One region of the Brevibacillus sp. MS2.2 genome, then DNA from elsewhere that is predicted to be linked to it. Evidence: riboswitches for the same ligand, from Rfam matches in the RefSeq annotation. Region 1 holds a riboswitch; each other region holds the start of a gene.
What was found. A riboswitch is a leader RNA that binds a small molecule or an ion and turns the genes downstream of it on or off. The one in region 1 is predicted to bind cobalamin.
Positions count from the first base shown of each region.

Region 2: another riboswitch for cobalamin. It lies ahead of nrdI (class Ib ribonucleoside-diphosphate reductase assembly flavoprotein NrdI); the one in region 1 lies ahead of HP568_RS09585 (ABC transporter substrate-binding protein).
Region 3: another riboswitch for cobalamin. It lies ahead of HP568_RS11875 (energy-coupling factor ABC transporter permease); the one in region 1 lies ahead of HP568_RS09585 (ABC transporter substrate-binding protein).

Region 1 is NZ_JABSUZ010000008.1:85,848-95,519, reverse strand. Features, by position in the region: gene HP568_RS09620 (PepSY domain-containing protein) at 1-300, shown strand, start outside; gene HP568_RS29720 (metallophosphoesterase family protein) at 331-747, opposite strand; partial or broken gene HP568_RS29715 (metallophosphoesterase) at 816-989, opposite strand; gene HP568_RS09610 (manganese-dependent inorganic pyrophosphatase) at 1,133-2,065, shown strand; gene HP568_RS09605 (hypothetical protein) at 2,117-2,287, opposite strand; gene HP568_RS09600 (MerR family transcriptional regulator) at 2,425-3,183, shown strand; gene HP568_RS09595 (pyridoxamine 5'-phosphate oxidase family protein) at 3,233-3,811, opposite strand; gene HP568_RS09590 (MBL fold metallo-hydrolase) at 3,980-4,924, shown strand; cobalamin riboswitch at 5,076-5,225, shown strand; gene HP568_RS09585 (ABC transporter substrate-binding protein) at 5,382-6,377, shown strand; gene HP568_RS09580 (FecCD family ABC transporter permease) at 6,379-7,416, shown strand; gene HP568_RS09575 (heme ABC transporter ATP-binding protein) at 7,425-8,201, shown strand; gene cobU (bifunctional adenosylcobinamide kinase/adenosylcobinamide-phosphate guanylyltransferase) at 8,226-8,792, shown strand; gene HP568_RS09565 (YitT family protein) at 9,072-9,672, shown strand, end outside.
Region 2 is NZ_JABSUZ010000003.1:134,977-144,648, forward strand. Features, by position in the region: gene nrdE (class 1b ribonucleoside-diphosphate reductase subunit alpha) at 1-1,327, opposite strand, end outside; gene nrdI (class Ib ribonucleoside-diphosphate reductase assembly flavoprotein NrdI) at 1,314-1,673, opposite strand; cobalamin riboswitch at 1,835-2,034, opposite strand; gene HP568_RS03685 (alpha/beta hydrolase) at 2,205-3,026, shown strand; gene HP568_RS03690 (ACT domain-containing protein) at 3,060-3,572, opposite strand; gene HP568_RS03695 (hypothetical protein) at 3,612-3,941, opposite strand; gene mnmA (tRNA 2-thiouridine(34) synthase MnmA) at 3,964-5,076, opposite strand; gene tlp (small acid-soluble spore protein Tlp) at 5,216-5,434, opposite strand; gene HP568_RS03710 (hypothetical protein) at 5,559-5,774, shown strand; gene HP568_RS03715 (DUF952 domain-containing protein) at 5,779-6,129, opposite strand; gene HP568_RS03720 (hypothetical protein) at 6,149-6,394, opposite strand; gene HP568_RS03725 (glycerophosphodiester phosphodiesterase family protein) at 6,560-7,567, shown strand; gene HP568_RS03730 (hypothetical protein) at 7,640-7,825, shown strand; gene HP568_RS03735 (P1 family peptidase) at 7,887-8,939, opposite strand; gene HP568_RS03740 (GNAT family N-acetyltransferase) at 8,936-9,496, opposite strand; gene HP568_RS03745 (hypothetical protein) at 9,672-9,672, shown strand, end outside.
Region 3 is NZ_JABSUZ010000010.1:104,873-114,544, forward strand. Features, by position in the region: gene HP568_RS11860 (energy-coupling factor ABC transporter ATP-binding protein) at 1-583, opposite strand, end outside; gene cbiQ (cobalt ECF transporter T component CbiQ) at 580-1,377, opposite strand; gene HP568_RS11870 (energy-coupling factor ABC transporter substrate-binding protein) at 1,374-1,658, opposite strand; gene HP568_RS11875 (energy-coupling factor ABC transporter permease) at 1,655-2,419, opposite strand; cobalamin riboswitch at 2,564-2,757, opposite strand; gene HP568_RS11880 (quinone-dependent dihydroorotate dehydrogenase) at 2,891-3,982, opposite strand; gene HP568_RS11885 (GerAB/ArcD/ProY family transporter) at 4,134-5,234, shown strand; gene HP568_RS11890 (spore germination protein) at 5,224-6,606, shown strand; gene HP568_RS11895 (Ger(x)C family spore germination protein) at 6,603-7,781, shown strand; gene ald (alanine dehydrogenase) at 7,839-8,963, opposite strand; gene HP568_RS11905 (PucR family transcriptional regulator) at 9,095-9,672, opposite strand, start outside.

The sequences.
Region 1 (9,672 bases):
GACGTGTACGTCGATGCAATGACTGGGGATGTGTGGCAAACAGTTGACCACGATGACGACGATGATCATGACGACGACAACCACGATCACTGGAACAAACAACAAGTGAAAATTAGTGTAGAGCAAGCGAAAAAAATTGCTTTGGCTAAAGTGAGCGGGAACATCAAATCCATCAAGCTGGATGAAGACGATAACTACTATGTGTATGAAGTGGAAGTGAAAACGGCCAAAGGACAGGAAGTAGATCTGGAGATTTCCGCTACGACAGGCGCTGTACTGGATGTAGACTGGGACGATTAATCGATTCCGCTATCTTTCTCAACCGACCCTTTACGAAGTAGAGGGTCGGTTTTTTTGTGCGATGGCTTCTAAAAATTCCATCGCTTCTTGAGCAGTAGGTATTTTTCGGACATTCTCTTCGGCAAATTGCTGAGCTTGCGGATAGTTCGTGGAAGCGATTTGTTTTGCAGCAGCCTCTACGTTGTCATAGGGTGTAAAGCGATGCTCATAGCGGTCACCATCAAGAAGTAACCAGTATGCCCCTGGTTTGTCTGCAAACGGCATGCCCACACTCCCAGCATTGAGAATACGCAGATCGCCAAGATGACGTTCAAATTGGACATGTGTATGGCCACAGATGACCGTTCGTTGCTGTGTCCCCTCAAAGTAAGTGGCAACGACTGCATCCGATGTAAGGGGAGTGAAAATATCTTCATCATTGGTGGGAATGGCGTGGCAGAATAGCACATCTCTAAGGCCAGAGCCTCACCGTCAAAAGTGAGGACGACTTCACGATCGCCATTACCACGGATGAATTGCACAGGTGTATCCAGTTGGAAGAGCATTTCAAGTGTTTGGACGGGCATCGGGCCTGAGATGATATCTCCTCCAATGACAATAAGATCAGGCTTCACAACTTCGAGTTCTGCCAATGTTGCATGTAGGGCAGGTACATTCCCGTGAACGTCATACAAAGCTACCACTCTCATTTCACTTCGCCTCCCATTTTTTTCCGTATGATCTTCAAAACCTTATTTCCAACGATCGAGTTTGAACCTATAATGTATCTTGGGCATATCCTCTAAGTTATGGTATAATTTTGACGCCAAATTACGATTAAGGAGTATGGATGATGGAAAAAAAATTAATCTTCGGTCATAAAAATCCAGACACAGATTCCATTTGTTCAGCACTTGTGTACGCTGACTTGAAAACAAAACTGGGCGCGAATGTAGAGCCTGTACGCCTGGGTGTAATCAGCAGCGAAACAGCATTTGTGCTGAATTACTTCCAAGTAAAAGAGCCGCGCCTCGTAGAAACAGTGGCGAATGAAGTAAATGAAGTCATCCTTGTAGACCACAACGAGCGCCAACAAAGCGCGAATGACATTGAACAAGTGCAAGTGGTAGAAGTGATCGACCATCACCGTATTGCGAACTTTGAGACGAGCAATCCGCTCTACTTCCGTGCAGAGCCGGTTGGTTGCACGACTACCATTTTGAAGAAAATGTACAAAGAAAACGGCGTAGACATTCCAAAAGAGATGGCGGGCTTAATGCTTTCTGCTATCATTTCGGATACGCTGCTGTTGAAATCTCCAACTTGCACGGAGCAAGATGTAGCTGCTGCTCATGAGCTGGCTGAAATCGCAGGTGTCAATCTGGAAGCATACGGTCTGGACATGCTCAAAGCGGGGGCAGACCTGAGCGACAAAACAATCGCACAACTGCTCACATTGGATGCAAAAGAGTTCCAAATGGGCAATGCGAAGGTAGAAATCGCACAAGTAAATGCAGTGGATGTAAATGATGTACTTGCACGCCAAGGCGAATTGGAAGCGGCTATGAATGCAAACATCGCTGAAAAAGGTTTGGACTTGTTCGTGTTCGTTGTAACCGATATCTTGAATAACGATTCTGTTGCCATCGCTCTCGGCAGCGCAACGCAAGCAGTAGAAAAAGCGTACCAAGTAACATTGGTGGACAACAAAGCTGTTCTGAAGGGCGTTGTCTCCCGTAAGAAGCAAATCGTGCCAGTATTGACTGATACATTCCAAGCCCTGTAAAAAATATGAAAGGCTGCCCATGCGCATGTTGCGGGCAGCCTTTTTCAATGTTTACATTCCTTGGGTAGGGTTGTTGTGCATCTGGAACAAGGTTTGCTGGTTATAAGCATCGTCACTGTAATGGGTGATGGCATGTTTGTCTCTCGCTTTGAGACTAAGCAACCCTGTTAACCCCCACCCGGCACCGAGTAAGGCTACAATGAAGCCGATGATATAGAGCATCGCAGTCCCTCCTTGTATGGCTTTCTCTATATTTTAGCAAATTATGAAAATGAAGTAACGCCAATTTTTTTTGTGAAAATGTGTTTGACATTGACGGTCCGTAAATGTGTACGATCAATTTGTCAGGAGGAATGAACATGGAATATACAGTGCAAAAGCTAGGACTCCTGGCGGGTGTCAGCACCCGGACGCTCCGATACTACGATGAAATTGATCTTCTCAAGCCGGCGAGAATCAATTCGTCAGGGTATCGCATTTACGGACAGCAAGAGGTTGATCGATTGCAGCAAATCCTTTTTTACCGCGAGCTGGGTGTGAGCTTGGAGGAGATCAAGGAGATCCTGGATTCACCAACCTTTGATGCTGAACGGGCACTGCGGGAGCACCGCGAGAAGCTCCTGGAAAGGCGAGCGCAATTGGATGCGTTAATCGCCAATGTCGATTTGACATTAGCACAAAGAGAGGGGACCAAAACGATGAGTGACAAACAAAAATTTGAAGGCTTCAAGCAAAAAATGATTGATGAGAATGAAGATAAGTACGGGGCAGAAATTCGAGCAAAATACGGAAATGACCAAATTGAAAAATCGAATCAGAAGGTCAAAGGCATGACAGAAGAACAGTATGCCGCGCTGGAGAAATTGAACGCAGAGCTGCATGAAACGTTGGCGCAGGCTTTTTCGACAGGTGATCCTGCTCATGAATTGTCGCAAAAAGCGGCTGATCTGCACCGTCAATGGCTGAGCTTTTATTGGGACAGCTACAGTAAGGAAGCGCACGCAGGGGTGGCCCAGATGTATGTTGATGACCCTCGCTTTACCGCTTACTATGACAAGGAGCAGCCAGGTGTTGCCGAGTTTCTCCGCGATGCAGTGGCCATTTATACCAGCAAGTAAGGTTCAAAAAAAGAAGCTGCGAGCAAGGCAGCTTCTTTGCGTTTTACGCTTAGTTATCCCCACCTGCTGCGGGAAAAAGCTTTTGTCCCAAGGGTGTTGGCAATCCATCCATGCTTACTATGTTGTATTCCTTTTGATAATCAAGCAGCTCCTGCTCGTCTTTAGCCAAAGTCCATTTCTGAAGGGTTTCGCGTTCTTTTGAATAGGAATAGAAGGGGATAGCCCAGCCGCAAGAAGTCTTTACTTCCTGTATGTTTACGGTAATGATTTGACGAGCACCAGGCAGAAGCGGGAAATCATTTACGAGCTCATCCCACCGAGGTGTATCTGGGAGAATAACCGTTCCTTTGCCGAATAGGCGCATGATGAGAGGGGGGCCTTCAAATGCACAGAACATGATCGTAATCCTGCCATTTTCCTGTAGATGTGCACTGGTTTCGTTTCCACTTCCAGTCAGGTCTAAATAGGCGACCTCATTAGGGGATATTATGCGAAAAGAATCGTATCCTTTCGGTGAAAGATTCACGTGACCATCTTTGTCCATAGGAGCAGAGGCAACAAAGAACATCCGTTGCTTCTTGATAAACTTCTCATGCTCAGGTCGTAACTCAGAAAAAAGCTGACCCATTTTGCACCCCTCCAGATAATGGAATTGTTTTTGCTGCCCTCATCATACGATAAAAATATGAAGATTTTGTGTTGTTTATCTCCAATGCGTCCAAAATAGATGGTAAAGTGTAAATATTCCTACAACAAAATGGCATCTCGAGACTTTTTGAAAAGGAGGAGTATTTACATGCAATCATCACAGCCAATCGACTTAGGGGAACGCATCCATTTAATAGACGGTTTCGATATGGGCTGGGCGGAACGTACGGGGACGTATGTGATCGCGGAAGAGGAGCTTACATTGGTAGAAACAGGGCCAAGCCCCTCTGTCCCATACATCAAGGCTGGTCTCGCCAAGCTCGGTTATACGCCGGAACAAGTAAAATACATCATCGTGACGCACATTCACCTGGATCATGCAGGAGGAGTAGGACTGTTTCTGAAGGATTGTCCGAATGCAAAGGTCGTTGTCCACCCGAAAGGTGCACGTCATCTCATAGATCCGAGCCGACTGATCGCAGGCGCGAGAGCCGTGTATCATGATGATTTTGATCGATTGTTTGATCCGATTGAGGCAGTTTTCGAGGAGCGGATTTTGATTCGCGGGGACGGAGATACACTCAAGATCGGACGGAATTGCACATTGGAGTTTCTGGATTCCCCAGGTCACGCCAATCATCACTTCAGCATCTACGATCCCGTAAGCCGCGGCATGTTCACAGGTGATACCGCAGGTGTACTCTATCCACAGCTTAAAAAGGATGGTATTCACCTCGTGCTGCCATCTACTTCGCCGAATCAGTTTGACCCGGATGCCATGTTAGCGTCTTTAAGCCGTTTTGAAGCGAGCAAGTTGAGTCGGATTTACTTTGGTCATTTTGGGATGTCAGAGCAGGTAGACGACGTGTACCGCCAAATTCGTGAGTGGCTCCCCATATTTGTGGCGGAAGGAGAATCAACGCTTGCTGCTGGTCAAACTTATGACGAGCTGTCTCGTAAGTTAGTTGAACGAGTCTCGGATCATCTACAGTCACAAGGCATTAATGAGGACCACGAAGTTTTCGAGGTACTCAAGCTCGATTTGCAAGTATGCTCCATGGGCATTCTGGATTATTTGCACAAACGAGGGTAATAGCCTGCCAAAAGCTTTACATTTGCCTGAACCTTTTGTTCAGGCATTTTTCATTTTTAGCAGGCAAGAAAGTACTGCCTTATGTGTTTGTCATTCTTTTTTCATCCAAGGAATGCTATGATGTAGGATGAGTCATGAACTGTGACAATTTCAAACGTAACAGCAAATAGGTGCCTCGTCTTTCTAACAAAAAGATCGGGTGAAAAGGGAAGTCGGTGAAAATCCGACGCGGTCCCGCCACTGTAAATCGGCTCGTTCCTCAGCCGTAAGCCAGGAGACCTGCCTGTTTGTTTTCGTGCCTGTTGCCTTCGCGGAAAGGATCGGCCTATTTCAGGAAGCAGACCATCCTGTCTGTTTGCCCAAAGGTGCCGACCCTTTTGATTTCCGAATGGAAGCAAGGGTCGCTTTTTTATTGGAAATAACAGTCGATTTGACATGCAGAAAGGAAGTTCTACATATGAAACGTTCATTGCGATTCATGATCCCCCTGCTAGTTGCGGCGAGCCTTGCAGGTTGTGCGGGTAACGATAACAGCCAGCCAGCACCAGGAGGACAAACAAGCGCACCGCAGCCAGCACCGCAAGAGAATGCGGCCGAGCAGTCTGCAAAACAAACAACGTATCCATTGACAGTCACGGATGCGGCAGGAAAAGAAGTAACCTTTGCAAAAGCTCCTGAGCGAATTGTCTCAACATCACCTGCCGAGACTGAGATTTTGTTCGCACTAGGCTTGGAAGATCGGATCGTAGCTGTCTCAGACTATGATGATTATCCAGATGCGGCGAAGGCAAAGCCAAAAGTTGGCGGGGTCGTCAAACCAAACGAAGAAGCAATTCTCGCTCAAACGCCGGATATGATCGTTGGTGGAATTTCGATGGAGAAGCCAGTGGCTGACAAGCTCAAATCTCTCGGGATGCCAGTCTATATTAGCCATCCGACAAAGATGGATGATATCCTTAACAATGTTTTGACGATGGGAGTTATCACGAATACACAGGAACAAGCCGAAAAAGTCGTCGCGCAAATGAAGAAAGACATCGCGTACGTTCAAGAAGCAGTGAAAAATGTAAAACCGGAAGAGAAGAAAAAGGTATACCTGGAATTTTCCCCGGGCTGGACAGTCGGAAAAGGCGAATTCATGGACGAACTCATCACGCTGGCTGGAGCGACAAACATTGCTTCCGACACCGAAGGATGGAATCCGATCAGTGAAGAAAAGATTTTGCAAAACGACCCGGACGTCATTTTGTATGCGAGCGGAATTACCGATGAAAAGTCTGGCGTCAAGCTGGAGGATCTGATCGCGAATCGCAATGGCTGGGATAAAATGAAGGCGATCCGTGAAAAACAAATCTTTGGCATGGACCAAAATATTTTGTCCCGTCCTGGTCCACGTATTACACAAGGGTTGATCGAAGTAGCCAAGACGATTTACCCTGACCTGGTGAAATAAAATGAAGAAACGATTGTTCATATGGGGAGGAGTAAGCTGTTTCGTTCTTCTGGCATCAATAGTTATCAGCATCTCGATGGGGGCGGCCCAACTCCCCATTTCGCAAGTATGGCTCATCCTGCTTCATCAAATCCCGGGCTTGTCTGAGTGGATCAGCGTAACGTGGCCAGAGTCTTCTGAGCAAATTGTCATGAAGGTTCGTTTTCCACGCGTTGTATTGGCTGTCTTGATTGGGGCCTGCTTGTCACTTGCAGGAGCGGGCTTTCAGGGCGTTTTGCGCAATCCGCTCGCTGATCCGTTTACGATGGGCGTGGCATCCGGTTCTGCTGTCGGAGCAGCCTTCTTGATCCTTTTTGGTTTGCAAATCAGCTTTTTGGGTGCATGGAGCACGCCTGTCGTCGCTTTTCTTACAGGACTGCTCAGTTTATGGATCGTACTTGGACTCGCGAAAACGCAAGGAAAGCTGCAAACCGAGACCTTGATTTTGTCTGGTGTCGTGGTGCAGGCTTTTCTCGGCTCGCTCGTTTCCTTTATGGTGTCGCTATCTGACCAGACGGTGAATGAGATCGTGTTCTGGCTTATGGGCAGCCTGTCATTTCGCGGCTGGGCCTTTACATCTGTCTTGATTCCGTACTTGGTCATAGGTGGAATGGTGCTTGTGAGCTATGCGCGTTCCTTGAACCTATTTGCGTTAGGGGAGCGGCAGGCAGCGCATCTCGGCGTCCATGTGGATCGAACGAAGCTCGTGGTTCTGGTCGTCTCGACTTTCCTGACCGCAGCGGCAGTTTCTATCGCGGGAATTATCGGATTCGTTGGCCTGGTGGTACCGCATCTCGTCCGATTGCTGGTTGGTCCTGACCATCGTATTTTACTGCCCATGGCTGCGATCTTCGGTGGTATTTACGTATTGTGGGCCGACACGCTTGCCAGAATGCTGTTGAGTCCAACGGAAATCCCGCTCGGCGTCGTGACAGCATTTTTGGGAGCACCGTTTTTCGCCTATTTATTGAAGCAAAATAAACGCTTTAGGAAGAGGTAACGTAAGCGATGATCAATGTGCGTAACTTGCAAAAATCGTATCAGGATACGCCAGTTTTGCACGGCATCGATTTTTGCGTGGACAAGGGAGAATTTTTTGGCATCATCGGGCCCAATGGAAGCGGTAAATCCACTCTGCTAAAAATCATTTCAGGTGTCATTAAGCCAGATGCAGGAGACATATTGCTTCAAGAGAAAAAGCTTCATTCCTATCCACGCAAAGAGCTTGCCAAAATACTGGCTGTTTTGGAGCAAGAGGGTCTGCCGCCAGTCGGCTTTCGTGTCCGAGAGGTGTTGGAGATGGGGCGCTTTCCTTACCAAAATTGGCTGGGGGAAGAGAAGCAGGATGTCGCATCGCTCATTAATGAAATCGTACAGATACTCGGTCTTGAACATTTGGAAGAGCGCACACTGGATCAGTTGAGTGGTGGGGAAAAGCAGCGCGTAGCTTTGGGGAAGGCATTAATCCAAAGACCCCAAGTGCTGTTGCTCGATGAACCCACGACTTACCTCGATATCGGGTACCAGATTCAACTCATGGACATTGTGCGAAAATGGCAAAAGACCACGCAGGTGACAGTCGTTGCTGTGCTGCACGATCTGAATCTGGCTTCCTTATACTGCGATCGTATTTTGATGCTGCATAAAGGAAAGCAGATAAGCGTCGGCGCACCCAAAGACATCTTGCAAAGTGACAGAATCGAGGCTGTATACGGAACCAGACCGATTGTCATGGAACATCCTGTTCATCATTTGCCGCAAATTATTTTGCAATCGCAAGTATAAGAGGTTGTGTAAGGAGACAGAAGCATGATTGTACTCATTACAGGTGGAGCACGCAGCGGAAAAAGCACGTTTGCCGAAAAATACGCGGCACATTTGGGCTCCTCAGGTGTTTACATCGCGACCGCACAAAGCACTGATGAGGAAATGGAAGAGCGGATCTTGCACCACCGAGACCGCCGCTTGCAGTCCAACTTTCCTTGGCAAACGATCGAGGAGCCGTACGCATTGACAGAGTGGCTCGAGAAGCTCGCAGCGCAAGTGGACATACAAGAACAAAAGACAGTCATTCTGGTTGATTGCTTGATTCTTTGGGTGTCTAATTGGTTGCTGCATGTTGGAGAGGAGCAGACGTTTGAGCAAGTGCTCCAGCAGGTTGATGTGCTGGTAAACAAGTTAAAAGACTACCCGGGTACGGTCTTACTGGTGACAAACGAAGTAGGCGACGGACTCGTCCCGCAACATCCGTTGGGACGTATGTTCCGTGATTTGGCGGGCTTGATGAATCAACGCGTGGCAGCGGTTGCCGATCAAGTTTTTCTTGTCACAGCAGGGATTCCGGTAGAGCTAAAAGGACAAGCTTTCCGATTTTAACGCGGTGAAAAGACGGTTTCGAGTCGTCTTTTCACCTTTTTTTATGATATAATACAAGAAAAGCCATGGAAGGGATCAGGATACCATGCGTCCCCATAGGACGATCTGGAAACGTTTTGACCTCTCCTACATCTAGCTTCGTAGTAGTCGATCGTCACTGAAGACGACTAATCTACTACGAAAGCGAGGCCCTTTGTATGAGTAGCGACTTATACTTTCGATGTTCCTCGGTAGTCGGTTGGTCGTCTGTGCCTAAACCGACAAAAATGCGAGGAAACCATGATGAGGAGAGCGCTGCAGTTATCTAAGCGTTACAGTATGATTTTGTTTGGAGCTTGTTTACTTGCTTTTGCGTATTATCACATTAACTTTCAGAACCATTTGTCTGAAGGTGGGTTTGTTGGCTTGGGGTTATTGGCGAAATACGCCTTTGACTTGTCGCCAGCGATGGTGATGCTTTTACTGGATATTCCATTGTTTTTGGTTGCCTGGTTAGTAAGAGGCCGCCAGTTCATTTGGGACACGATCTTTGCATCACTTGCTTTTACCATGTTTTACGATTTGTTTGAACGATTTTCACCGATTGTCATGGATATGAGCAGAGTGATGCCACTGGCGTCTGTCCTGTCCGGTGTATTGACCGGGCTGGGTACCGGATTGGTTCTGCGCTATGGAGCTGCGACAGGTGGAGACGATATTTTCTCTCTGTTGATCAGTAAGTACACGGGATTGTCTATTGGTACGGTCTTTCTTTTACTGGACGTCATTGTGCTTTGCATGTCGTTCTGGTTCGTACCGATGAAAGAGATGATGTACACCATTTTGGCCGTTGTCATTTCTAGCCAAGTCATCACCTGGACCGTCAATCATGGTGCAGGAA
Region 2 (9,672 bases), on a different contig from region 1:
GAGCGTTTTCTACACGCGTCATGTCACTGACGGCAGTAATGGCTTCGATTCCTTCGTGGACGGATTCACGGATCATTTTGCGTTCCATCACGTTGACGATATTGAGCGATGCCAGATTGCAGCTAATATCGCGACGGATGATATCCATCTCGCCGTAATTGGTGATCGTCGAAGTCTCTTGTAGCTGGAAGATTTCCGTGCACAGGTTGGACATTTTCACCGAACCAAGATCTTTCAGCGCATGGTTGTTGTTCGCATTCGTCTTGTTCATGATGTACGGATAGCCTGATTCCATTTGGATCATCGCGATTTTGGTCAACATCTCGCGTGCGCTCATCACAGTCTTTTTCTTGATGCGATCGTTTGCCAAGAGCTCCTCGTACATATCATCGAGGTCCATATCATCCAGATGCACGCCGTATTCTTTGTACACGGAGAACGGAGCAAACACAGTCAATGGCTTGTTTTCCTCAGCCAGCTTGTAGAACACATTTGGTACGATCAGGCCGATGGACAACGTTTTGATGCGTGCTTTTTCATCTGCATTGATCTTTTTGCAATCAAGAAACTCGTTGATATCCCAGCCGAAGATGTTATAGTACGCTGCTCCTGAGCCTTTGCGTTGCCCCATTTGATCCGCGTAGGAAAACGCATCCTCCAACAGCTTGAGAACGGGCATGACACCTTTTGCTGCGCCCTCGACGCCTTTGATCGGCTCTCCCCGTCCGCGAAGCTTGGACAGGTTCACGGCTACACCGCCGCCAATTTTGGATAGCTGCATACAAGTTCCCAAAATAAAGTTGATGGAGTTCAGTGAATCATCCATTTCGAGCAAGAAGCAGGAGACCATTTCTCCACGGCGGCTTTTGCCTGCGTTCAGGAAGGTTGGTGTCGCTGGCTGCAAGCGTTGATCCATCATGGATACTGTTAAACGCTTGGCGAGCTCAAAGTCACCTTGTCCAAGGGACAGTGCCACAACGGCCACCCGGTCTGGATACTGCTCCAAGTACATCGATTTATCGTTCGTTTTCAAGGCGTAATCTTTATAAAATTTGGAGATAGCCATGTACGAAGCAAATTGAAAATCAGCATCATAAGCCAAACGGAAAACTTCATCGACCTGCTCAACAGTGTATGTTTCATAGACGTTTTCATAGAAGTCATTCTCGATCAAATAGTCCATGCGTTCTTTGACACTGCCAAAAGTCATCGTGTTGGACTGCACTTCTTCCATGAAGACCGCAACCGCTTCCCGATCCTTTTCCAGTTGATAAAATCCGTCATTGCCACGCTGCATCAGTTCGTTGTTCAATTCAATATGCCGCAATTGCTGCCACCCCACTCGTAAATTGTTCCACGTCACGGCCGGTACCGGACAGTTCAAATTTAGAAATCACCGGAACGCCGTATTGGCTCGCGATCGTATCCGCGCTTTTGGCAAAGCTGGTTCCCCAGTTGCGGTTGCCGCTGGCAGATACTCCGCGCAGATGGACATGATTTCGCTTCAGGAACGTCGCCACCTTCTCCGGCACTTGTCCGAATCCCGTCGTGTATGTGATCAAAATGAATGGCTCGTCCAGCACCATATCTTGATCAATTTCCACATGTGGCAAATTAATTTTGTTGACGAATCTTCGGACGTTTCCTGTTTTTGAATCATAAGCGATTAGCATGTCCCTCATCCTATCCTGCATTTTTTACTCTGTATGTATGTTATTTAGCCAAAGTAAAAGCGCATCCGACGTTTACATGCCGAATGCGCGTGATGACTTCCATCTAGCAATTCGCCAATGCGAATTGAGCGCTCGAACACTTCCCTATCTCCCGTAGGTTAAACAGTGCAAGCGGTTAGGCAGGTCTCCTGGCTTTTGGATCATCGCTCCATTCTCACCTTCCCGATCGTTCATGATCAGTGGCATTCTTTCGCAAATGGAACTCTCTCATTACAGTGGCGGGACCGCGTCGGATTCTCACCGACTTCCCTATTAAGTCTACCAAATCTGGCTGGCAAACACCTTACCGCATCAATATGTAGTTGGCAAAACTTACTTTACCTCAATATATCGTAGGAGTCAAGCTCAGTATGCGCTCTTTTCGAAAACTAACTATTCTCCTTTTTCGGCTATTGCTAATCTCTGGTTCTCGTTCATATAATAGATTTTGTGCGTGTTGGTTAGCCATGGAAAGATTGGAGAGTAGCCCTCATGAAAAGCACCGACTATCAACCTGTCGTCATTCCTCGTTCTTACAGTAAAAGCATGACTTATCAAGAGCGGGACTATCATATTTTCGTAAGTGTTCCTGCCGATCCCCCTCCGGAATCAGGCTTTCCCGTCATATATTTGCTAGATGGCAACTCTGTTTTTGCCACCATGACCGAAGCGATACGGATACAATCACGTGGCCCTGAACGAACTGGCGTGTATCCTGCTATCGTCGTCGGGATTGGGTATCCAACGGACGATCCGTACCATCCTGCCCGTTTCTTTGATTACACCTATGAAGTTCCCGCCTCAGAGCTTCCTGGCAACCCAAAAGGAGCCGCCTGGCCTCAGATGGGGGGAGCAGAGCAGTTCCTCACCTTTTTGGAGGAGCAGCTCAAGCCTAGCATCGAAAATGACTTCCCCATCGATCGGACGCAGCAAGCGATTTTTGGACATTCGCTAGGGGGCTTGTTTGTCTTGCATGTACTTTTGTCGAGACCACACGCTTTTCAGCGGTATATCGCTGGAAGTCCCTCGATCCACTGGAATGAGAGTGTCCTGCTTGCGAAGGAGAGCCAATTGCCGAGCCTGCTGACAGATGACCTCGACGTCCATGCGCTCCTCACCATTGGAGAGCTGGAAAACGATGGCCGGTTCTTGGTCAAAGAAAAATCCCTGGCGATGGTCGAACGATTAGCCTCCATGGGCAAAGGTCAAATCAAAGCTTCCTTCCAAGAATTTGTTGCCGAAAATCATTCGTCCGTTTTGCCAGTCTTGGTTAGCCAAGGACTCAAATTCGCTACGAAAAAAACTGCCCGCTAAAAAAACGGGCAGTTTTTGTTTATCATGATTCGCTTACTGTAGAGATAACACTTTGGTGATTTGGGGCAGCTCTTCGATGGCAGCTACAATCGTCGGTGTAATCTCTTCGTCGGTCACAGAGATAAGCAGGGCATTCTTCCCTTTTTGCTCGCGCGATACATTCAACTTGGAAACATTGATTTGATATTCAGCCAGTTTTCGTGAGACGTCATAAATCACGCCTGGATAATCGATATGGTGAACCAACAACCCATGGGCCCCTGGAGGTATGCGACACGCGCAGTAATTGATTTCACTGATGTACACTTCTCTCCAATCTTGCGCGAAGGTGTACTTGTTCGCCCCTACCCGCAAAACCGCCAAATGATTCGCATATTCGCCGGAGCTATGTTGGACAGGTACCTTCGTACCGAGTCCTTCCACTAACAGCGTTGCGATTTCCTCTTTATTTTCATGAGCAAGAATACTTAATTGTGCACTCGCTAACTCTGGCTCGAGTCTTCGAATCAGTTCAGCCAGCTCACGCAGTCCAGCATGTTGGGTCATGTGATGCCTTCACTCTCCCAGTCAGGTTTATCCTTGTTTTCACGGCAGAATCCATGCTTCCGGCTCTTTCTTGATGGAGGATTCATTATCAGCACGATACCAAGCCGTCAACGTTTGCCCATCTTTCGTATAATAGATGCGGTAGATGGTATTGCCTTTTCCGCTGTTAGTAAAAGGACTTTCTTCCAGCGGAACCGCTGTCACTCCACCCGAGGTAACAACCCCGCCGTTCTCCTTGATGACGTTTTGGATCGTCGCCATATGCTCTTTCCCCAAGGAGGCCATCCCGAAATAAGAGATGATCGCCAAGAGAACCGCTCCCGCCAAAAACGAAACGATAATCACTTTTGATTTTTTCGCAGCATCCACCGAGTGCTTCCCCCGTCTTATCTTAGTTCTCTTTATCGACTAAGCGTACCTTGTCAATCGTACCGCCACCCAAGCATACTTCCCCATCGTAGAAGACGACAGCTTGACCAGGTGTCACTGCTTTTTGCGGCTGATCAAATACAACTTCTACGGTACCATCCTCCAGTGGGTGAACGGTTACTCCCTGATCCGGCTGGCGATAACGGAATTTCGCTGTACAAGTAAACGTTTCGGAAGGCTTCTTGTCACTCACCCAGCTCACGTTGGTCGCCAAGAGACTCTTCGAGTACAAACGGATATGATCAGAGCCTTCACCGACGATCAGGACATTCCGCTCCAGATCTTTGTCTACAACAAACCAAGGCTGTCCGCTCGTGCCATGACCTCCGCCAATACCCAAGCCTTGTCGTTGACCCAGTGTATAGTACATCAGCCCGTCGTGCGTACCGATGACTGCTCCATCTACGGTCTCGATATTTCCTTGTTTGGCAGGCAAATAGTTTTGCAAAAACTCGCGGAAGTTGCGCTCACCAATAAAGCAGATCCCTGTACTATCTTTCTTTTTCGCTGTATAGAGTCCTGCTTTCTCTGCGATCTCCCTTACTTGCGGTTTCGGGAGATGACCAATCGGGAACATCGTTTTGGATAGCTGTTCTTGGCCCAATACATTCAAGAAGTAAGTCTGGTCCTTGTTGTTGTCAGCACCACGAATCAGCTTGTACTCACCATCGATGTACTTGACCTGCGCGTAATGGCCGGTAGCAATATAATCTGCCCCAAGATCCATGACCTTGGCGAGAAGCTCACCGAACTTGATTTCACGGTTGCACATGACATCCGGATTCGGTGTACGTCCCCGTTTATATTCATCCAAAAAATACTGGAATACCTTGTCCATGTATTCTTTTTCAAAGTTTACCGTGTAATATGGAATGCCGATCTGTTCACAGACGCGCCGGACATCCTGGAAGTCTTCTTCCGCCGTGCAGTGGCCGAATTCATCGGTATCATCCCAGTTTTTCATGAAGATGCCGATGACGTCATATCCCTGTTGCTTAAGCAGGTAAGCCGTCACGGAGGAGTCGACTCCGCCGGACATGCCGACAACGACGCGTGTATCTTCTGGTCGCTTCATAAGTCTTTCTCCTCTTTTTCAATTTGTACCATTACAGATTACCATGTTTCACAAAACAAATCATGTTTTGTTGCACTTTTGCCCGATAGAATGAAAAAACGCCTGACGCGTAGTTGGCGCCAGACGTTCGGTAACAAGCTTAAGCCTGCGAAGATTCATCCTTGATTTCCGCACGATATCCCTCGATGCTTTCTTCACGACGCTGATTTTTCGCTTCGAGGGTTGCTTTTTCCTCAGCAGAAATCTCTCCAGCATGAGCCGACAGATAATCTTCGGACTCACGAATGTTCTCTTCCGTATTGGAAATCATTTGTTGAAGTTTTTCTGCGTTGTCAGAACGGTCATCCGGCTTCGCCATAATCGATACGCCTCCTACAAAGGGTTATATTCAACACCTTTACCATTGTGCGCCAATCATGGTTTCTTTATGTACCCGTGTTATAATAGAAGAAACGGATTAAACGAAAAAGAGGGTTTCACCTATGGCTTCCTTAGATTTGTTGGAAAGAAAGCTGCTTCGGATCATCTCTGATACCGATCCCGTCCGCCTGAAACGACAATGGGTGAAGGGGCAAAAGGTACCTGAATCCGAAGCGGAACAGCGCATGCGAATCGATCTTCTCTTGCGCAGACTCGACAAGCTACCTGAGGCCAAGCGCCAAGAAGTGCTGGCGCTACTCAAATGGTTTAGCTGGTAGAAGATTAACGGATGGACGTTCCCAGACGCCACTGACCGTCTATCCGATTCATTTGCTTCCTATCTACAATCGCCTCTTGATTCAGCGGTCCGTAGATGTGCGGATAAAGCAATCCATCCTTCGCTGCCTCGTATTTGACTTCCGAAGTCGTTTTTGTTTCATCCACAACGAGTACATACAACTCCTCGTCAAACTGTGCATAGACACGGTTTGCTACCTTTTCAAGCAGCTCGTCCCCTTTTGTCGCGTGAATAAAGCCTTCCTGGTCGTAATCGCGAGGTAAGTAATGATCCTTGTCCTTCCACTTTTCCCAGTATGCTTTTGGTACCATGCAGTAAATAATAGAGTCTTGCATGTTTCTCCTCCGAATTCGATTATTTTTTTGGCATTGCTTTGTTCAGGTGACGCATAGCTTTATCATAGAACATCTGGTCCATTCGCCCCTGATCATATCGCCATTGAATGAAGTTACGCAGAGAGTGCAAATCCACCCAGGCATCCTTCGCTTGCGGATTGCGGTCAGGTACCTCTCCCGTTACTTCACCTTCGTAGACAAGCTTCGCCATCTCAGTTGGGTGCATACCGATCTGATAAGCGATTTGGTGTAAAGCTATTTTCATGGAACCTCCCCTTGCTCTTCATGGGATACATCTTATCTTCCGTCTATTGTGCCAGTCTTTTCGAATGATGCCAAGCCCCAAGCACTACTCCCAAAGGATGTACCTTCCTCCCTTGCGTTTTGCTACAATGAACAGAGTATTTGAAGGAAGGGGCGGTATCCCATCATGTCAAAACAACAAGATCAACCACGAAAGAAATGGTTCCAGCGAAAACGCATCTGGCTTCCCCTTCTTTTCGTCGCTTTCCTGTTTCTGGGTAACAGCTCTTATCTTGCAAAAGAGCCAGAAGGCGAGCCTTTTTTACTTGCTCATCGGGGGATGGCACAAACCTTTCATATGGAGAACATCACCAATGAAACGTGTACGGCGGAACGGATTTATCTACCGGAGCATCCGTACCTGGAAAATACGATTCCGTCCATGCAGGCGGCTTTTGAAGCGGGCGCGGACGTTGTCGAGCTCGATGTACAATGGACGAAAGACAATCGATTCGCGGTGTTTCATGACTGGACGCTCGACTGTCGGACAAACGGTACCGGTGTCACGAGAGATTATACCTTGGCCGAATTACAACAGCTTGACATCGGCTACCATTATACAGCGGATGAAGGGAGAACCTTCCCCTTCCGTGGAAAAGGGATTGGCATGATGCCCTCTCTCGATGATGTGCTACAAACATTCCCTGATCGCTCGCTACTTATCCATATTAAAAGCAATGACCCACTCGAGGGGAAGGCGTTAGCGGATGCTTTGGCAAAATTGCCTGCTGAACAACTGGCACAGCTCTCTGTTTATGGCGGTGACAAGCCAATCGAGACATTGAAACAACAACTGCCCCAGCTGCGTGTGATGTCTATGGCGACTATGAAAAGCTGCCTGATCCCGTACATCGCAACCGGTTGGTCCGGATATGTACCAGAAGCCTGTGCGCAAACCCAATTGCATATTCCTGATCAGATTGCCCCATGGCTCTGGGGTTGGCCAAATCGTTTCATGGCAAGAATGGAGGCAAAAGATACCCGCGTGATCCTAGTCGCAGGGAGTGGAGATGTGTCGCAAGGCTTTGATGTTCCGACTGATTTAAAACGAGTTCCAGAAAGCTTTACTGGGGGAATATGGACGAACCGGATTGATCTAATTGGTCCAGCCTTTCACGAAAACGTAGAAAAATAATGAAACGATTCCCCAACATATTCGTATATACTTATACGGAATAGACTTCCAACCTAACTAGGAGTGATTGATATGCTTAAGAAGCTTTTGAAAAATTTACTCGGTAATCACTCATCTTCGCACAAGTACCGGAAATACAGTAGCAGCGATTACAAGCATCGCAGAAAATACAGCTCTAGCAATCGGTACGGACGTTCCCATTACGGCAGCTCTCATTATAAAAGAAAGCACTCCAGCCGTAGCTTCTTCAGCAGTTAAACAACTGTTTAACAAGTGATCAGACAACAAAACTCCGCTAACGCTAGCGGAGTCTTTTCATTTAACGAGACATGATTTCTACGAAACGATCCAGTGGCAATGCATGTACGGTTCTGTTTTTCTGGCCTTGTATCGTTTCCGCCATCAACATGGAGTTCAAAATCGCTTCCTTGACTGCTTCGATTGCTGCTTCAAACAGTGCATCCAGTTGTTCGGACGGAAACATTTTCACTGTGCTCATTTGCTCGTCGCCATATGAATAGCAATTTCCTGTGGAGAAGGTCAGAAAGAAATCACCGCTGCCCTCCTCGCCAATTGCGCCGAGCTGTGCCATTGCGAGTGACGCTCGCTTGGAAATGCGCTTGCATTGTGTCGGCAAGAGAGGCGCGTCTGTCGCAATCGTCACTAAGAAAGAACCATCATTTTCAGGTGTTACCCACGGCAATGGAACTTCATTTTCGGAGATCATCTGGCCCACAGGAATACCATTCACTTTTAAATCCTGTCTTCTGCCAAAATTCGTCTGCACCAATGTCCCGACAGTAAACGTGCCACATTCAGTCTCAACGATGCGTGAAGAGGTTCCGATTCCGCCCTTGAATTCGAAGCAGATCATCCCGGTACCCCCACCCACATTGCCTTCCTCGACATTTCCTGTTTGCGCCTCTACAATTGCTTCTTCCAAATCCTCGTACTGAATCTGCGTCTTTTCGAGATCACTCAACCAACCATCCCAAGTCTCCGCGACGATTCCATTAGAAAACGGTTCAAGCCCCTCGATTTTTCTCGTCGCACGAGCAAGATGATGATGTGCCAGCCCTAGCAGATGGCTTCCCGTAAATACAATCGGTGTCACAAGCGTACCGGTCTCTTCTATCCAGTGACTTCCCGTAAACTCCCCCGTACCGTTAAAGGAGAAAAAACCAGCAGGGAAATGCTGCCCCTCCAATTGTCCTTCGTTGGGAATTATCACCGTAACACCCGAACAAACGTCTTCCTTGAGAATCGTTTTGTGGCCGACCCGCACTCCTTTTACATCCGTAATTGCATTATACGCACCTGGGGTACCCGTCCCAATCAATACGCCACATTCTCTCGCTCGTTTTCTCGTCATGTTACTCTCCTGTCATTTTTGAATCTCCCCATAATAATGGTGTTGTAATAATTGCCATCGGAAAGAACTTTGTCGTTTTTGAGTACTCCTTCGATTTCAAAGCCAAACCGTTTGTACAGCTCAATTGCCTTCTCATTCGTTTCCATTACATTCAACGTCATTTTGGTAATGTGGTTGGCGTCTGCCCAGGCAATCGATTCCTGCAAGAGATTTTTCCCCATACCGTAACCCCAGAACTCTTGCAAAACGCATACACCAAACTCTACTTTGTGCGCAAATCTGTTTAAGTAAACACCTGCACATCTGGAGAACCCGACAATCCGATCCTGTACAACCGCCACTAAAAACAAATTTCTAGCACTTTCCGCATCCGTTTTGATGATGTGTTCGAATCCTTGCCCATCGATGAAAGCCTCTCCTCTTTCTCTGTCCAAATTTTCAGTCTCCCCATCGATTTGCAGGCGCAGTTCCGACAATTGTTGTGCATCTGTTTCCATTGCAGAGCGAATCGCGTAAGATAACCCGTTCACAGAAAGTAGTCGTTGGCTGATTACCATCCTTTTTCTCCTATTGGTAAAATTTTGATCTTTTATTCTATCATAGGTAGAAGTTTTTGTGAATCTTCCCTCTTCATAAGGAGAGAGAGAATAACAGTGTTTACATAACATTTATTATGTTCATTTATACGACAAACTATGGATATGCTACAATATGGGAAAGGAGCGTGCTCGCA
Region 3 (9,672 bases), on a different contig from region 1:
CAGTCGTTCCTTGCCGGTGAATGGCATCGAGCTCCCGCAGTAAATTTTTCGTCTGATAGCGATCCAGATACGCAGTAGGCTCGTCCAACAGCAATAGCTCGGGCTCCATGACCATGACCCCTGCGAGTGCGAGACGCCGTTTTTGTCCCAGGCTCAAATGATGAATCGGAGCTTCTGCCAGCTCTCTCAACCCGAATGCATCCAGCACCTTTTCTACCTTTGCCCGGATTACGTCCACAGGCAGCTTTTGATTACATAAACCGTAGGATATATCTTCCGCGACCGTGCTTGCGATCAGCTGATGCTCGGGATCTTGAAAGACCAAACCTACCTTTTGCGTCATTTCTTGCAGGGCGGCTCGCTTGTAGACCAGCGGTTTCCCCTTCCACAGCACCTGTCCCTGCTGTGGCTCGATGATCCCGTTTCCATGCAAGAACAAGGTCGACTTCCCACAGCCATTTCGTCCCAAAAGGACACATTTTTTCCCCTCTGGAATCCATAAGGACAACCCAGACAGGACGGGTCCCCGCCCTCCCGGATACGTGTACTGCAAATCGATGAACTCTAACAACCGTGATGTCATAACCGCCAACCTCCTGTCCACCACTCAAGCAGTACCAGCAGCATACAACCTGCGATTGACTCCCATTCATAGCGTCGCGAGCGAGCGTGAGTATGAAACGCGAGCACCTGCATGCTCTCCCCGAAGCCTCTAGCCGCCATCCCTTTGTGCAAGGCTTCATATTTGCGCATCGCTCTGACAAACAATTGCGCAACGAGAACTCCTGCATCTCGAAGCGTCGCGCGGAAGCCGCGATGACCTCCACGAGAACGTTGGGCAATCCAGAGCTGGTGAGAAATCGTTACCAACACAAAAATAAACCGATACATGATCATTAATAAGTCAGTCACAATGACAGGCATACGGAGCCAGCGAAGCACCTGCAAGATTTCGGCAAACGGCACGGTAAACAAAATGAAGGCAAAGCAAGATAAGCTCGCCATGGTACGCCAAAATAAGATCCAAACTTTACTGAAGGAAGACATCGGCACATAGAGAACATACGAACCCAGTTCCCATACTGCCGCGACCTGGACCTGTACTTCTCCTGCCCTCGCTCCTTCTACCAATAGGGCAGGGAGCCCCGCCATGAAAAACGAGAGCGACACGATCATAAAGGCACAGTAGATACGGACAGGAATACGGGCATACACTACTACCCATACCGTCATCCAGACAACGACCGCCATCTGCATCCATACATGTCCCACCAGGACGAGCAGTAACAATGCACTCGCCAGCAATAGCTTATGTGCTGGAGGCAGACGTTTCAGCCTGTTTTGATAAGAAAGAGAATCAAGTTGGAGCCCGTTCATTTTTTCCGCTTATCCAACCGACCTTTGTACAAACCCACTGCGTAGCCAACCACTCCCGCTCCCAACGCCGCCTGCACCGCAAACAATAGACTCTCCGTCTCTCCTCCTGGCGGTTCTATCAGCGGCTGGAACCACGGTTCGTAGTTCGGGGCAATTTCCTTGATCGCTTCCTCCGCCACGCCGTCTGCGCCGCCAAATTCCGAATCCTGCACCAGCAACAACGGGACAATCGCCAGTACGATTACCCCCAAGAGCAATAGCCAGTTCCATCCTTTTTTCACAGCGATTCCTCCCGTTTGAGCAAACGAAGCTGTGTAAGCTCTTTTGCGTTGTAAGATAACAACCAGTTCCAAACAAGAACGGTCAACAGCCCTTCACTGATTGCGAGCGGCACTTGCGTGAATGCAAAAATTCCTGCAAATTTGGCAAACGAGGCCAACACTCCACCAGATTCAGCCGGGAATGCGAGCGCCAGTTGAATGGAAGTCACCACATACGTAGCGAGGTCAGCCAAAGCAGCCGCCGCAAAAACAGCCAGACGCTGGCTTCCGCCCACTTTCATGATCATTCGATAGATTCCGTATGCCACCAGTGGTCCTACTACCGCCATGGATACAGCATTTGCTCCTAGCGTAGTCAAGCCTCCATGTGCCAAAAGCAAGGCTTGAAACAAGAGCACCATACTCCCTAACACAGACATCGCAAAAGGTCCAAACATAATGGCGCCAAGGCCTGTTCCAGTCGGGTGAGAGCTGCTGCCTGTAACCGAAGGGATTTTCAGTGCAGATAAAACAAACGCAAACGCTCCAGCAACGCCAATAAGGAGCTTCATTTCAGGATGTTCTTTTACAATCTTGTTAATCGAGCGAATCCCAAGTATAAAAAACGGCAAGAAGACAGCCCACCAAAATAAGGCCCAGGATAATGGCAAATACCCTTCCATGATGTGCATCGCATGTCCTGTCTCTGGTTCATTGAGCAAAAAATACAGGACAAACCCCGCGATCATCAGACCAGTAGATACCAGACGAGATCGATTCATGTTCCTTCCCCCTTCACTGACTTTCGTTCTATTCCTACAAACAAAAAAATCCCATCCATCACTGGACGAGATTGTGCACACAAAACAACAGACTGACTATACAGCCTCATTGCCCGTATTCACCGCTCCTTTCCGCGAAGGTTCTGTGGGTGTGGCTTATAGGTAGGTCTCCTGGCTTCCAGATCCATGCGCTCTTTGTCCTTCCCCATACGAAAATGAGTGGTTTCCTTCTCAAAGAGAGCTCCCTGGTTACAGTGGCGGGACCGCTCGGGACTTTCACCCGATTCCCTGTTACCCTTTATGCTTCACATAAAGGCACCTAACGCCGACAATATACAATTGACAGATAATTCATGTTTGTCCCACATCATTATACCGGATCACTACATAAATCGGAAGAATATAAGTGAAAACGCATAAGTCGATGACCCACTACAAACGGAGCCATCGACCTATGCGTACTTGTTCTCTCTATTCTTTTGCGTCTACACCAATTACTTCACTAATATGTTTAAAACCATCCCGCTGCATGAGCTTGAGCAGCTTTTTGTTGATTTGCTTAGCAATACCTGGGCCCTGATAAATCATCCCTGTATACACCTGAATGAGACTGGCTCCTGCTCGGATTTTCGCGTAGGCATCTTCGCCGTTATAAATGCCCCCGACACCGATGATTGGTACCTTGTCTCCTACTTCTTGATAAATCTCCTTCACCCAAGCAGTGGAACGCTCCGTAAGAGGTCTTCCGCTCAAGCCGCCCGCTTCCTCGGCAAATCGATGTCCGGAAACTGCCTCACGTGACAAGGTCGTATTGGTTGCGATAATTCCGGAAATGCCTTCTTCCACAGCAGCGTGAACAACATCGCGCATGTGCTCATCCGACATGTCTGGTGCTACTTTCAGCAATATCGGTTTTTTCTTGATGGAACGTGCTTCCATTTCAGATGCCTTTTCCCTTACTGCACGCACCAAATGACGCAAGCTCTCTGTTTCCTGCAAGTCACGCAGATTCGGGGTATTCGGAGAGCTGATGTTAATGACGAAGTAGTGACCGTATGCATAGAGCATGTCCATACATTTGCTATAGTCGATGGCCGCCTCTTCATTCGGCGTTACTTTGTTTTTTCCGATGTTAATCCCAATCGGAACATCTGAGTATGCGTAATCGACCAAATGCTGGGAAGCCAAATACGCACCGTGATTGTTGAAGCCCATCCGGTTAATGACAGCTTGATGTTCCGGCAAGCGGAACAAACGCGGCTTCGGATTGCCTGGCTGCCCCTGCGGCGTCAACGTCCCGATTTCCACAAACCCAAAACCAAGAGCACCTAACGCATGATAGACTTCTGCATTTTTATCAAAACCGGCTGCAAGTCCGACTGGATTCGGAAACGTCATTCCCCACAGCTTATTCTCCAATCGCTGGTCTTTTACCTGATAGATCATCTTCAGGATGCTTTTGCCTGGAGCAGAATCCTCCACCAGCCTTAAGGCACCAATTGTCTTTTCATGAATCTCTTCCGCATCTTGCTGGAACAGATATTTTCTTATGAGCTGATACATCGGCTGCACTCCTTACTCCGTTTCTACCTTTTTACCTCATAGTAGAATACCATACTTTTTCGGACGGATGTAACCTTTATACGTGATACATATTTCCAAGCAAGCAGGCAAATCCTAACAGCACCACCACGCACAGGGGGATAAGTCTTTCATGAAAGTGGACGGAAAAATCGGGATTGGTCAAGCCATTATGGTGATGATGCTGACGATCGGCATTACGAACCACGTAACCGTCATCCCCCTCTTATTGAGTAAAGCCGGAAGAGATGCTTGGTTGAGCGTGTTACTTGCTGGTATCCCTTTTTCCTTCTGGGCGTATTTGCTGTTTGTGGTTAATCGAAGTTTGGATCAACAATCTTTGTATGAATGGATTTCACAACGGTCAGGAAAAATCGTCAGCAATCTCTTGCTCGTTCCAATCATGATCTGCCTGTACCTCATGGCGCTGACGAATCTGATCGATACGCAAACTTGGACAACCGTAAACTACTTGCCTCGTACACCCGAGTGGGTGACCGCTTTAGCCTTGGTCGGGCTATGTGTACTCGCTTCTATTGGAGGTATGACCTCCGTTGGAATCACAGCAGGCGTCTTGCTCCCCGTAGTCGTGTTGCTCGGATTTTTCGTCGCTTTTGGCAATATTCCCAAAAAGGATTATAGTTTTTTGCTCCCGCTTTTCCAAAACGGTTTTCGTCCGCTGCTACATGGGATGCTTTACGTTGGCGGCGGTTTCACCGAGCTGTTTCTGCTCCTTTTGCTCCAGCATCACGTACGAAAGCCGTTTCGACTCGTACACTTTTTTGTCATGCTCGGTATCACACTGCTGTTGACACTCAGCCCACTGACAGGAGCAATTGCAGAATTTGGACCTGTGGAGTCCGCTCGTCAACGTTTTCCTGCATTTGAACAATGGCGGCTACTCACAATCGGAAAAGACATCGAGAACATGGAGTTTTTCTCGATTTTTCAGTGGCTTTCTGGTGCTTTTATTCGAATAACGCTTTGCCTGATTCTTTTAGGAGATTTGATCACGATACGAACTCGAAAGCAACGCAAATTCATGATGCTGTTTTTCGGCGGAAGCATGATCGCCTTCACCGGCCTCCCTTACAGCGACATGCAATTCGTAGCCTTCTTATCGCGTGTATACTACCCACTTTACTTCGTCACCATGATTGTTGTCTCACTCGCGCTCATCCTGCTATCCCTGCGCAAACCATCCAGACAGGAGGAGGCCCCTTATGACCCTTGAAGAGGAACTGCGGGAAAAACTCGCGCATTGTGCGGACGTCGTTTTTTTGCGCACGGTCACATCTGAGGACCAGCCTGTATTGATGCTTTATTGCGAAGGACTTGCAGACATTCGTCAATTACAAGATACGGCGCTGCCGCAATTGGAGCGATTCCTGGCTATTGGTGATTTGCGCTCCCTGCCTCTTTTCCCACTCTTCACGAACCCAGAGTTGTGGGTGGAGCGACTGTTTGCAGGAGATTTGCTGATTTTCATTGGAGACTCCCCTCCATTCGCTTGGGACATCTCCAATCGGCCGGAGCGTGGCCCTGAGGAAGCCAATACAGAGATATCGATCAAAGGTCCCCGCGACGGCTTCGTCGAGGATCTCTCCACAAACGTGGCTCTCATCCGCAAGCGTCTGCGAACAATTACCCTGGCCTACGAGCCTTTTATTCTCGGAACGCGCTCGCGTACAAGAGTTGCGATGATGTATATCACAGATGGGGTATCTTCGGATCTCGTGGAGATGATGCGCGAGAGGCTCCTCAATTGTAGGTCAAAAAAAATCTTGAATAGCGCTATCCTGGAAAAATTACTCAGTGACAATACTCGTTCGCTGTTTCCGTTAGTTGATTATACGGGACGTCCTGACTTTGCGATTTACATGCTCTTGCAAGGTAAAGTGATCGTGTTGATAGACGGCTCACCCTTGGCAATCGTGGCACCTGTTACCTTGCTCGAACTAATCAAATCTCCCGAAGATGATCAGTATCCTGTTACTTATGTATGGCTGGAACGCATGCTGCGCCTGGGTGGATTTTGGATCGCGATCTTTCTGCCTGGCTTTTGGATTGCCCTGTCGGCCTATAATGTAGAGCAATATCCTTTTCAATTGCTCGCTACCGTTACACAAGGCCGAAAAGGACTGCCGTTTTCCGCGCCGATGGAGCTATTTATTATCTTGTTTATCTTTGAATTTCTGCGCGAGGCAGGTGCCCGTTTGCCCAAAAACGTCGGGCAGACACTAGCATTAGTCGGCGCACTGATTATCGGGGATGCTTCCATTCGTGCAGGACTGACATCGCCCTCCATGCTGTTTATCGGCTCCCTTACAGTCGTTGCCTCCTTCACACTGGTCAACCAGGCATTAAGCGGAGCCGTTACCGTGGCTCGTTTTGCTGTTTTCTTCCTTTCCGCAACCATCGGCATGTACGGCTTTATCCTCGGAAATATTGCCATCGTATACTATTTGTCTACCTTGACGTCCTTTGGCAGATCGTATATTTTGATGGGTTCATCCAACTCCTTGTCCACACTGCTCATAGTCTTGTTCAAATCCATGACCAGTTTTTTTCGAACGAGATCGGCTAAGGGTGGCGATCATAAATGAAGGGCATGCGGATTGCTTCTGCTATGCTGCTGTTAGCAACGACTCTTCTTAGCGGCTGCTGGGACCAGAAATCGATTCAGGACCTTCGCTACTTATCTGCTATTGGCATTGATTACGTCAACAATGAATATGTTTTATACGCCCAATCCACCGATCTGTCTACCGTCGCCAAGCAGGAGTCATCGACCACCCTTCAAGCACCACCTGCGACCATTTCGATCGGAAAAGGGAAAACACTTCAGTCTGCCTTTGATAACCTGCAAAAAAATGCGCAGGTACCCGTATTTCTAGGCTTTGTATCCTCCCTCGTCTTTCATGAGCGAATCTTGCAAAAGGGAGTGATATCCACCCACGATATTATGAATCGATACGGTCTGATTCGTTACACCAAATGGGTATTCGGAACGCGGGAGCCGATTGACAGAGTATTAAGCTCTCATTCTTTGGTTGGATTTTCTCCATTGGACTCTCTCTTGCATCAGCCAAAGGATGTTTACGAGCAGCGTTCGTTTATCGAGCCGATCCAATTTTATCGGTTTATCTCGAACTTTTGGGAGCCGTCAAACACCGTGTTATTACCAAACATCACGCTGTACGAGCGTTCCTGGAAAGAAAATAACCGTTTCATTTCTCGTCTCTCCATCGATGGCATCCACGCCATTCATCGTGGAAATTGGCAGGGGTATTTCCCCAATCGTGATTTAATGGGGATTCGGTGGATGAATAGTAACACGAAATTTGCTGGGCTCATTGTGAGACAAAACAACACTCCCAAAGCAACAATGCGCATTGAGCACGTCCAATTGGACATCACTCCGATTACCACCGGAGAGCATCCTCGTTATCAGGTCAATGTCCGACTTAATGGGTTCGTTCGCGAAATGATGAGTCCTGTTACGCCTGCTTTCGTACGAAAAAACTCCGAAGAACAGATAGCCGAGCAAATTCGCGGGACGTTTCTAAAAGGAGTCAAAGCAGGGGTTGATCTGTATAGCTTGGAGGAAAGTTTGTTTAAAAAAGACTACCAAGCATGGCGAAAATACGAAATTCGCAAGCACAATAAGCTCACGCCTGATTCCCTGGCCCAAATTCAAGTCCACATGTTCTTAAGTGATTCTGGAAAAATGAAGATGGACTCGGTCAAATACCCTGACCCGCTTGGGCCGAATAAATAAAAAAACTGCTTGCCGAAGCTCGGACAAGCAGTTTCTTCTTTCTATTTACCGTTGAAGCTAGTTTTTCACCAGCAAAACTTCTTCAATAGAAGCATACGGCAGGTTATGCGCATCAGCGACAGCTTTGTAAGCGACTTTGCCGTCGATGACGTTTACGCCTTTTGCCAATGCTTTGTTGTCGCGAATTGCTTGTGCGTAGCCTTTGTTCGCCAATTGTACCGCGTAAGGAACGGTTACGTTGGTCAGGGCCAATGTAGATGTACGAGCGACTGCGCCAGGCATGTTGGCTACCGCGTAGTGAATCACACCGTGCTTCTCATAGGTTGGCTTGTCATGAGTAGTGATGCGGTCAACGGTTTCAATCGATCCGCCTTGGTCAATCGCAACGTCTACGATCACAGAACCAGGTGACATCTCTTTTACCATGTCTTCTGTTACCAGACGTGGAGCACGAGCACCTGGAATGAGTACAGCGCCTACCAGCAAATCTGCTTTTTTCACAGCGTTTGCGATGTTGAAGGAATTGGACATCAGCGTCTGAACGCGACCTTGGAACAAGTCATCCAGTTGGCGCAGACGGTCTGCGTTTACATCGATGATCGTCACATTTGCACCCAGTCCAAGCGCCATTTTCGCTGCGTTCGTCCCTACAATCCCGCCGCCGATTACGACTACCTCGCCTTTTGGTACGCCTGGTACGCCACCGAGCAGAACACCTTTTCCACCGTATTGCTTTTCCAAGAATTGTGCGCCGATTTGAACGGACATGCGGCCTGCTACTTCAGACATCGGCATCAACAGAGGCAGAGCGCCATTGTCGAGCTGAATGGTTTCGTAAGCGATTGCAATCACTTTTTTGTCGATCAATTCACGAGTCAATTCAGGCTCTGGTGCGAGATGCAAATACGTAAACAGAATCAGACCCTCGCGGAAATATCCGTATTCAGCAGGGAGTGGTTCTTTTACTTTCATTACCATGTCAGACGCCCATGCCTCTGCTGCTGTTTCTACGATCTCAGCGCCTACTGCCTTGTAATCTTCATTCGTAAAACCACTGCCTTGCCCTGCACTTGTTTCTACACGAACGGAATGTCCGTTTTGTACCAGAGCAGCTACACCTGCCGGGGTAATGGCTACGCGGTTCTCATTATTTTTAATTTCTTTTGGAATTCCAACGATCATGATAAGTATGTCCTCCTTGGAAACGCCAATTTCTTTGCGGTTACTATTATTGTACAGCGTATCTTCGGGCATACTCCTTGGAGATTCCTTTAATTTTAGCGTCTTTTCATTTGTGAAAATTCACAAACAAACTACTGTTCCCCATCTAATTTGGCTATTTTCAACTCTAAATATAAGGCAGCCCGCTGGTTCATATTGTCGAGATCGACACGCATGATCTCCTCAATTCTTCTCAGTCGGTAGCTCAACGTATTAATGTGGATATGCAGGCGCTCTGCTGTCTTGTTGACCTTGCCAGCGGCATCCAAAAAAGTCTCCAATGTCGTCAAGAGCGTGGTCTGGTTGTCGCGATCGTACTGTCTGAGCTTTTCCAGCCGTTCATTCTGGTAGCCCTGCTCCTCTTCCCACTGCTTCAGTTGTAGTAGATATCGATAAATCCCTAGCTCGTGATACCCGTGAATCCCCTCATTTTCCTGCGGAAACAGCTTTTTGATCTTGAGCGCATGCAGCGCTTCCCTGTAGCTTTTCACAATATCCGTATAAGACTTGTAATCTCTCCCGTACCCAGCAATTACCTGGCGCCCTTCCGTGACATGTGCTTCGAGCTTGCCGAGCGAGTCGGCGAGGAACTGTTCCACCTTGCGAATGAGCACGTCACTCTTGTCTTTTTTCGCATCGGACAAACCGATCAATAAGATAATTTGCGAGC